One region of the Pseudoalteromonas sp. MMG024 genome, then DNA from elsewhere that is predicted to be linked to it. Evidence: predicted binding sites of a transcription regulator. Region 1 holds the regulator's gene; each other region holds the start of a gene.
The links. The regulator LexA, encoded in region 1, represses DNA repair genes until DNA is damaged. The targets are predictions, from matches to a motif close to TACTGTATNNNNATACAGTA.
Positions count from the first base shown of each region.

Region 2: a site for LexA is predicted at 1,408-1,427, ahead of imuA (translesion DNA synthesis-associated protein ImuA). Genes of this name have one in related genera too.
Region 3: a site for LexA is predicted at 2,260-2,279, ahead of ruvC (crossover junction endodeoxyribonuclease RuvC). Genes of this name have one in related genera too.

Region 1 covers NZ_JAKFZO010000005.1:77,656-80,946, reverse strand. Annotated here, with positions in the region: gene ctaD (cytochrome c oxidase subunit I) at 1-117, opposite strand, end outside; gene coxB (cytochrome c oxidase subunit II) at 117-1,247, opposite strand; gene lexA (transcriptional repressor LexA) at 1,586-2,203, opposite strand; gene plsB (glycerol-3-phosphate 1-O-acyltransferase PlsB) at 2,450-3,291, shown strand, end outside.
Region 2 covers NZ_JAKFZO010000014.1:43,217-46,507, reverse strand. Annotated here, with positions in the region: gene L1068_RS14305 (DUF3466 family protein) at 1-1,269, shown strand, start outside; gene imuA (translesion DNA synthesis-associated protein ImuA) at 1,446-2,132, shown strand; gene L1068_RS14295 (DNA polymerase Y family protein) at 2,132-3,291, shown strand, end outside.
Region 3 covers NZ_JAKFZO010000020.1:45,301-48,591, forward strand. Annotated here, with positions in the region: gene ruvB (Holliday junction branch migration DNA helicase RuvB) at 65-1,072, opposite strand; gene ruvA (Holliday junction branch migration protein RuvA) at 1,074-1,691, opposite strand; gene ruvC (crossover junction endodeoxyribonuclease RuvC) at 1,688-2,212, opposite strand; gene L1068_RS17215 (DUF418 domain-containing protein) at 2,318-3,291, opposite strand, start outside.

The sequences.
Region 1 (3,291 bases):
TAACAGAGCGAATAACAGATAAAGCGTACCGATATCTTTATGGTTAGTTGTAAATAACCAACGTTTTAAACCTGTTGGCGCATGATGGTGGTGATGAGATTCAGCTAGTGTTGTCATTATTGTGCTTCTCCCACAGATTCTTGAATATCACTTGGTTGCACTGAATCGCCAGTGTTGTTACCCCAAGCATTTCGCTCATAGGTCACTACTGCCGCTAATTCTTTTAGTGACAACATTTTGCTGTAGCCTTGCATTGCTGTTGCTGGCTTGCCATGAACCACAATATCGATATGTGCTTTAACATCGCCAAGTGCTATTGGGCTATCTTTTAGCGCTGGGAACACACCTGGCAATCCCATTCCAGTAGGTTGGTGACACGCAGCACAATTAGCCATATACACTTGTTCTCCTAGCGTCATTAGCTCATCTTGCGATAATGTAAGATCAAGTGACGCTTTTTCTGCGGCCGCTGCTTGCGCTTTTTCAAGCTGCGCATTTGCCAACCACTGTTCAAACTCAGCAGGCTCTTTAACTTCAACAACCACTGGCATAAAACCATGGTCTTTTCCGCATAACTCTGCGCACTGACCGCGATAAATACCGGTCTCATTGACCTTAGTCCACGCTTCGTTAATAAAGCCTGGGTTCGCATCTTTTTTAACCGCGAATTCAGGTACCCACCAAGAGTGAATTACGTCGTCCGAAGTCATTAAAAAGCGTACTTTTTTTCCTTTTGGGATAATAAGAGGTTTATCAACATCTAACAGGTAGGTTTCTGTTTTTTGATCTTGATTGGTGATTTGTTCACGTGGAGTCGAAAGAACAGAATAGAACGACACATCGTGGTCAAGATATTCATAATGCCATTTCCATTGTGACCCTGTGACTTTAATCGTTAGGTCAGCTTTAGTGGTGTCCTCCATGGCAATCAAGGTTTTGGTTGCAGGCACTGCCATACCAATCAAAATTACAAATGGAATTGCGGTCCATAGTATTTCAATTTTGGTACTTTCATGAAATTGAGCAGGCACTGCTCCTTTTGATTTACGGTGATGAATTATTGCCCAAAACATAATGGCAAATACTACTAATCCAATAACGCAACAGATATAAAAAATTGTCATATGGAGCTCGTAGACATCACGGCTGATGTCTGTCACCCCAACAGGTAAGTTATATTGACTCGTCCCAACTGCTAAAAAAGGAAAGCTCAATAGTAACCATAAGGATAGTTTCACTAGCCTCATGCTCGCTCCTTAGCTAATTATTATTATGTTGTTAGGAAATGGTCAGTGAAAGTTTTAGCGATTAAATCGCACGACGCACTACAGCATCACTCCATTTTCTTTATTATATTTGTTTTCTAAAAGCCGCACTTTGCTTAAAAAGAAAACAAGGTTACTACTAAGGTCTAGTAAACGATTAAATTTTACGCAAGTCAAATTTAAGATAAATTTTTTATAAATCTATAAGTTAGCGATTTTTGAAGATGTAAAAATAGAAGGGGTTATTGCAAGAAATAGGGGATTTTAAAGCAGAGTGAGGCTAGTAAAATTACTCACTAGCCACCGTCAATAAAAGTGTATTACATCCAGTCGGCATTTCTAATAACGCCAACCGCAAGGCCTTCGATATTAAAATGATCATGCTCTAAATCGACTTTAATTGTGTCAAATTCGTCATTTTCTGCATGTAATAGTACTTGTTTTCCTGCTTTTTCAAAACGCTTTACCGTTACATCTTCATCAACACGGGCTACAACTACTTGGCCATTGTTAGCCACTGGTGTGCGATGAACAGCCAGCAAATCACCGTCCATAATGCCAATATCCTTCATACTCTCACCACGTACACGCAGTAGGAAATCTGCACATGGGTTAAATAGGTTAGGATCAACTTGATAATGGCTTTCAATGTGCTCATTAGCCAAAATAGGTGAACCTGCGGCAACTTGACCAATTAACGGTAAACCTAATTGCTCGGGTTCATCTTCTTCCACTAAACGAATACCGCGGCTAGCGCCGGGCACCATTTCAATTACGCCTTTTTTGGCTAATGCTTTTAAATGCTCTTCTGCAGCGTTTGCACTTTTAAAACCGAGTGTCGATGCGATTTCTGCGCGCGTTGGCGGCATGCCAGTATCTTTAATAAATACTTTAACAAGTTCTAAGATTTGTGCCTGACGTTTTGTTAATGGTCTCATTCACTGGTTTTCCATACAGTACAGATAACTGTGAGTATATACAGTTATTCTTATTTCGCAACTTTTAATTATTTGATAATTAGCACTATGCTTAGTTACAGACGATAATTACTGCAAATCAAAAATCATCTCTGTAAATTGCTTTATTTTTCCTCTGGCACGACCAGTTATTTAATCTTTTAGAGTTAACTGGTATGCTAGCGCCCCTTTTGTTTTTAGGTTGGTGTTATGAAGTTGGTTGGCTCTATGATTCAGTGGTTTGCAAACGGTATGAACAAGCTTTTAGTGCGTTCGAAAATAGTACCTGAACACCCATTAGACAACCTCGCAATAGATAAAAACAAGCCGACCGTTTACATCACATTATTAAATTCTTTTTCTGATTCAGCCGCATTACGCAGCACCTGTAAAAAACTCGGTTTACCTGACCCTCAGGTCACACAGCAAATTGGTGATAAACAAGTTCCAAGGTACATTCCAATTCATCATCGCTCGCCACTATTTGGTAAAGCCAAAAAAGACAGCCCAGCGCTCGAAATTAGTGAAGAGATATTTGCAGCGTTAAAGCAATCAGACGTTACCGATTTACAAGTTATTCCGGTCACCATTTTATGGGGACGCAATCCAGGCAAAGAAAAGCCTGGCCTTGGCACTATTTTATCCAGTTCTCTTACACCAAGCTGGTTGCGTAAAGTATTTGTGGTATTACTGTCTGGCCGCGACAACTTAATTCGTTTTAGTCGTCCATTAGAACTATCGCAACTTACTAGTAAGCAACAAAGTGATGATTTACCGCATAAACTCATTCGCGTTGCCCGTGTTCACTTTAAACGTCAGAAGCTCGCTGCGCTTGGCCCTAAACTGCCATCTCGCGATCAGTTGTATCAAGGTCTTTTAGCATCAAGCACTGTCAAAGCCGCGATTGAAGATGAAGCAAAAAGTAAAAACATCTCAATTGTTGAAGCACGACAAAATGCCATAAAACTGGTTGATGAAATTGCTGCCAACTATAACGAATCAATGATAGGTGTTTCTGAGCGCATTCTTACGTGGCTGTGGACCAAGTTATACAATGGTATTGAAGTAAA
Region 2 (3,291 bases), on a different contig from region 1:
AACATTTTAACATCAATTGCAGAAGATGGTGTTAAAGCTGGCTGGGGTTCAGCACCTTATACCAAGATTCAATTTACTGAAGACGGCGAAACTGAATCGGAAACACATTATATTCGTGATTTTACCCGCCGTGGTTTTGTAATGACCAACACCGGCGAACGAGTTGATTTAATGCCAACAGAAGTTACTTATGGTGGTATTTCTGGTGCGTATAATATCGTTCAGGTAAGTGATGGTTACTTGGTAGTGGGTGAAACATCAGTCAGTATTGCTTCTGATTCACAAGAGTCATTGGACGAAAGTTGTGACGGCGATAAACTTCCAGTAGAGGTATGCCATGAGTCGTATGTAAATTCTTCAAGTCGTGCTCTTTATAACCGTAATGCGACAATGTGGCGTTTAGATAACGCATTAAACGTGACTGATACCGTTGATCTTGGGTTAGGTATTGTACCTGATGAAGATGAGCAAAAGAGAGCGTGGCGCAGTACCGCATTAGCGGTTAATGACAACGAAATTGCGGTAGGTTATTCTGTTGTTAGGTATCGTGATGGCGACGGTATTACGCAATATCCGGTGTACTACAAAGATGGTAATGTTGTAGAGTTTATTGACGAATACGATTACCGACCAGGTGGTCGAGCAGTTGCTATTAATGATAATAATATTATTACAGGCTATGCAATTAAGCGTATTGAAAACACTGAGCGCAGTAAGTTCTTTTATCATAATGTTGCAACCGGCGAGACAGTTTTTCCAACAGACTTTTTTAAAAGTAGCTCTGCGGTTGCGACAGACATAAATGATAATGGCCTGATTATTGGTCAAGGCGAAGTTGAAACAAGCTCCTCAGCAAGTCGTCGCAAAGAAGCGTTTATCTACGATATTAATAAAGACACCTTCACTAATCTAAATGACTTATTACCATGTTTTGCAAATGATGGCGAATCATCATTCCCATATGTGGTTGCGGAAGCAATCAGCATTTCAAATGATGGTACTGTATATGGCACAGCGACAAAAACTGTAGATAAGCGTGATGCTCAAGGTAATGTTGTGGTTGATGCTAACGGCAAAGTAGAGCAAGAAAGTGTGGTTGTTTCAGTGAAGCTGAAATATAACGCTGAGGGTGTTGTTGAGAAGTGTCCTGAGAAAGCACAAGAAACATATGAACGCCAAGGTGCATCGTTTGGTGCATTAGGTTTGTTATTATTGCCACTTGTAGCAATTAGACGACGTTTTTTAAATAGTAAGTGTTTTATACAGTAATGTTTTGTGCGTTTATTAAAAGTTAAGCTATAAACTCATATTCATAACATTTTGATAAAAATTATGATTTAAGGCCAACTGCAGAAACAGTTGGCTTTTTTTATTGCGGATCCATTGATCCTCAACACCAAAGGATTATACTGTATATAAACACAGTACAATCCTTTGGTGTATTCATGAATTCACTGATCAAGCAATTACATCATCGCAATCTGCTTTGGTATGCATCCAATCGTATTCAAACGCAGCAGATAGAAAAGCATCAAACGGGCTTTACAGTTTTAGATGAAAAGCTCGCTGGCGGTATGCCCACTAATGGCGTGATAGAACTATTGAGTAGTCCCGGCATTGGTGAACTTCGATTGATTGCACCCAGTTTTAAAATGCGGCAAAGCCGTTTTATTGTGTTTATTTCACCGCCCGCGTTAGTTAACAGTGCTGCTTTGCATCATTTAGGTGTCGATGTTAGTCAAGTGTTAGTACTGTATCCTGAGCAACATAAAGATGCGCTTTGGGCAGTAGAACAATGTTTACAAAGTGGCAGTTGCAGCGATGTTATTTATTGGCCGCAGCAAGATTTAACGATTTCCCATATCCAGCGCTTTCAGCAAGCAAGTAAATCGGGTAAAAACCGTTTGTTTTACTTAAATAGCTATAAAACCAGTCAAGCGAGTTTGCCTGTTACTTTAAGCTTAACATTACAAGCACATCCACAAGGGCTGAAAGTAAAGATAAACCGCCTAAAAGGTGGTTGGCCAAGTGATTATTTTATTGTTGATATGCAAACGACATGGCCTTATTGCACCATTGCATCTTCGCCTATCAGCAATGTCATTGCATTTCCGGTTGATAAGGCTGGTTAATGTTAAATTGGCTTTACCTTTACTTTCCACAGTTACAACTCGATACGCAATTTGAAATGTCGAGCACCGAGGTAATTGCCTTGGCCAATCACCAAGGTAATTTAGTACAACTTTCAACGGCGGCTAAAAAAAAAGGATTAACGCAAGGGCAAGGATTAGGGCAAGCTAGCTTATTAGTTTCTGATCTGGCGGTTTATCCTTATCAAGAAGAAGTGGAAGTGGCAGAGCTTAAGCGTATAGCCAGTGTACTTTATAACTACACTGCAGATATTTGTATTATGCCGCCAAAAGGTTTACTGATAGCGTGTGATGGTATGCAGTCCTTATATAACAATAGTGATCAGTATTGGCATGTGCTTGAAACACAGTTAAAAACATTGGGAGTTCAGTATTATTTCGCAAGCGGAACTTCACCATTGTTGGCAAAAGCATTAGCACAAGCCGGTACTAATGTGATTTTTACAAACCAGAAAAATGCGCGTAATCAGCTTGCGTTATTGTCATTACAATTTGCTGATATCACTACAAAAGAAATTGCTTTGCTAGCTCGCGTGGGGATTACGCATTTTAAGCAATTGTTGGGGGTATCGCTTGATGAATTAGCTAAGCGCTACTCTCGTGAATTAGTAATGTATGTAGGTAAATTAACAGGCCAATATCCGCATCGAGTGACGTTTTACATACCTGATACTCATTTTGAAAAACAGCTAACCTTACATTATGAAGTATCGCTCACTAAACATCTTGAAAAACCACTTTTACTTGTATTAAAGCAACAACAAGCCTTTTTACTCTCTACCTGTAAGTTAGCAAAGCAAGTGACCCTTATTTTGCATTTTAGAGAAGTAGCCAATTTGGTATTTGAACTATCATCAGCGCATGCTGAATATCGCGCTGAACACTGGTTAACGCTTTTTTTATTACGTTTAGAAAATACCGAGTTACCAGCGCCAGTTATCGCATTAACTATAAAAAGTGATTACCTTGTATCTAATTTAGGTGTAGAAGGCGATTTGTTTTCACAGCATAAATCAGGCTTTGATACTGCAATTTTAACCGCAATATTACAGGCAAAACTTGGGCAGGAGCAGGTTAAAACCTTAACTGTTTATAATGACCTAAGGCCAGAAATAGCCAGCCAAGAAAATACATTCAACAC
Region 3 (3,291 bases), on a different contig from region 1:
TGAAAGCTACATAACAAAAAAGGCCGCTAAGCGACCTTTATTAATTATTTAACCGAAACTAACGTTACGCGTCTTTTATTGGAAAGCCAAAATGTTTATAGGCAAACTCTTGGGCAATACGCCCTCTTGGCGTACGCTGAATAAACCCTTGCTGTATCAAATATGGCTCAATCACATCTTCAATTGTTTCGCGTTCCTCTCCAATTGCCGCTGCAATATTATCAAGGCCTACAGGGCCGCCCATAAACTTCTCTATAAGACACAGTAAATATTTGCGGTCCATATAATCAAAACCGCTTTTATCAACATCTACCATATCAAGGGCGCTGCCTGCGACTTCAGCTGTAACGACACCATCGGCTTTCACTTCCGCATAATCTCGCACGCGGCGTAATAATCGGTTGGCAATACGCGGGGTACCACGAGCACGACGCGCCACTTCAACCGCCCCTTCATCTTCCATTTCAAGGGATAAGAAATCCGCAGAGCGACTAACTATGTGTGATAAATCTTCAACTGAATAAAACTCTAAACGCTGAACAATACCAAAACGATCTCTAAGTGGCGAAGTAAGAGAACCTGCACGGGTTGTTGCACCAACTAATGTAAACGGTGGTAAGTCTAATTTAATAGAGCGTGCAGCCGGGCCTTCACCTATCATAATATCAAGCTGGTAATCTTCCATTGCTGGGTAAAGAATTTCTTCAACATGTGGGCTTAAACGATGTATTTCATCAATGAAAAGCACATCATTTTCTTCTAAGTTGGTTAGCATCGCCGCAAGATCGCCGGCTTTTTCAAGTACCGGACCTGACGTCGTTTTAATATTTACGTTCAGCTCGTTAGCAACAATATTCGCTAACGTAGTTTTACCTAAACCCGGCGGACCAAAAATAAGCAAATGGTCAAGTGCTTCTTCACGAGAGCGCGCCGCTTCAATAAAAATTTCCATCTGCTCCTTTACATGGGGTTGACCACGGTAATCAGACAACAGCTTTGGACGTATCGCTCTATCAATAACATCCTCATTTCCTTTTTTCTCGGGCTCTATTAATCTATCTGCTTCAATCATTTTACATCATTGCCTTGAGCGCTTCTTTAATTAGCGCTTCGCTTGATAAGCCACTGCCTTTAATTGCTTTAACGGCTTTTTCTGCTTGATTTGCTTTATAACCGAGTGCCATTAACGCTGCTATCGCATCATCTTGTGCACACCCTTTAACGGTTGGATCTTCTTGCATTTCCAATATTGCACCATCGGTATAAGGAGTAAAGAGATCCATACCCCAATCTTTCAGCCTGTCTTTCATTTCAAGCACTAAACGCTCAGCGGTCTTTTTACCAACACCCGGCAATTTAACCAAGCTTGTTGCATCTTCATTATGTACACAGGCAACAAATTGCTCGGCAGACATGCCCGATAAAATTGCCAAACCTAACTTAGGCCCTACACCATTGGCTTTTAATAATTCACGAAATAGTGCACGTTCCGTTTTATTGTTAAAACCAAACAATAATTGTGCATCTTCTCTCACCACAAAATGGGTGTAAACAACCGCTTCTTCACCTTCTTTCGGCAAGTTGTAAAAGCAGGTCATTGGCATATTCACTTCATAGCCAACACCACTCACTTCAATTAAGATTTCCGGTGGCTGTTTTTCTACTAATGTTCCGCGTAATCGCCCTATCATCGTCTTAATCGTCCTCTTACTGTTTTACTCGCTTGCCCTGAAAGCTTGATTAAATGTTGTTGTGAATGGCCATGGCAAATGGCGATTGCCAACGCATCGGCGGCATCTGCTTGTGGTGTACCAGGCAATTTTAAAAAGCTCTTTACCATATGTTGTACTTGCGATTTATCAGCACCACCGGTGCCAACAACTGCCTGCTTAACTTGCCTTGCGGAATATTCAAATACCTCAAGTGACTGAAGCGAAGCCGCCACCATTGCAGCGCCACGGGCTTGGCCAAGTTTTAATGCAGAATCGGGATTTCGCGCCATAAATACTTGTTCAATCGCAAAGCTATCTGGCTGATATTGTTCAATTAGCTGCGTAACACCTTGAAAAATTATTTTAAGGCGCTCGGCCATTGGCTTTTCGCCCATTTTAATACAGCCGCTACCCAAGTATTCAAACTTCATACCTTGCTGTTTAATTAAACCATAGCCCGTAAAGCGAGAGCCAGGGTCGATGCCAAGTATTATTGCCAATGCACACCTTTTGCGATGTTTTCTTGTGATAACTAATAATGACTAATAACTGTATGGATTACCAGTAATAGTTTTTAAACTACGCACAGTTGCACAAAATTTAACTTATTTTGCGCTATATGCTTTGCGCCAAAGCCACTCTATTGGCCCTGACTTAAAAAGTTTTAAATAGAAAAACGCAAATACCAGCTGAAAAACTGAGAACATTAAACACAAGTAGATATAGTCTAAACGCGTTGCGCTATGCACAAATTCAGGTGAAAAATAGCGAAAGAAGAGCGCAAAGACAATTGATTGTAAAATATAAAGCGTAAATGCCATACGTCCCGCAGGCGCAAAAATACTGTTTAATACGGTAAGCTTTTCATTTAACTTAATAAAAACATGGCAATACATTAACGCGCACACTAGTCCTGAAAATGTGGCAATGGACATGGTGAGTTCAACCAAGTGAACGTAATTAACACGCAGCAGCGCGTCGATACTCGATATGGTTATCACCACCAATAAAGATGCAAGCAATTGCTTTGTTGATAAACCCGTATTGAAAAAATCGGCGCGATATAAATAAATACCAAACAATACAATGCCTGCGGTAATCCAAATAAAACACACCCAGCTAAACACAAACATAATAATGGTAAACACAATTTGCTGAATTAATTGCTCGCCATAACCTGATTGCCAGGTGTTAATAATTTCGAAGTACTCATCGCTATCGCGGTAGATGGGTTCGTTTGGGATTAACGCAAACAGCAATATTAATGAAAAGCCTATAGCAAAATAAGTTTTTGCTTTTTTTAAGAGCACTTCTTGGCTACTGCCGATTTCGCGATAAACTATCAACCCCGCTAGTGCGTAGTTAACCAAAATATCGCCAGAAAAAATAAACACGCTATGGATAAAGCCAAAAATAAGAAGCCAATTTAAACGCGACTTCAATAGCGTAAAGGCATCCTCTTGACCATGCTTATCATACAAAATAGCTAAGCCTACACCGAACAGTAAACAAAATAAGGCCCTAAAACGACCATCAATAAAAAAGGCATTTATCACCTCAATCACATTATCGCTAAGCG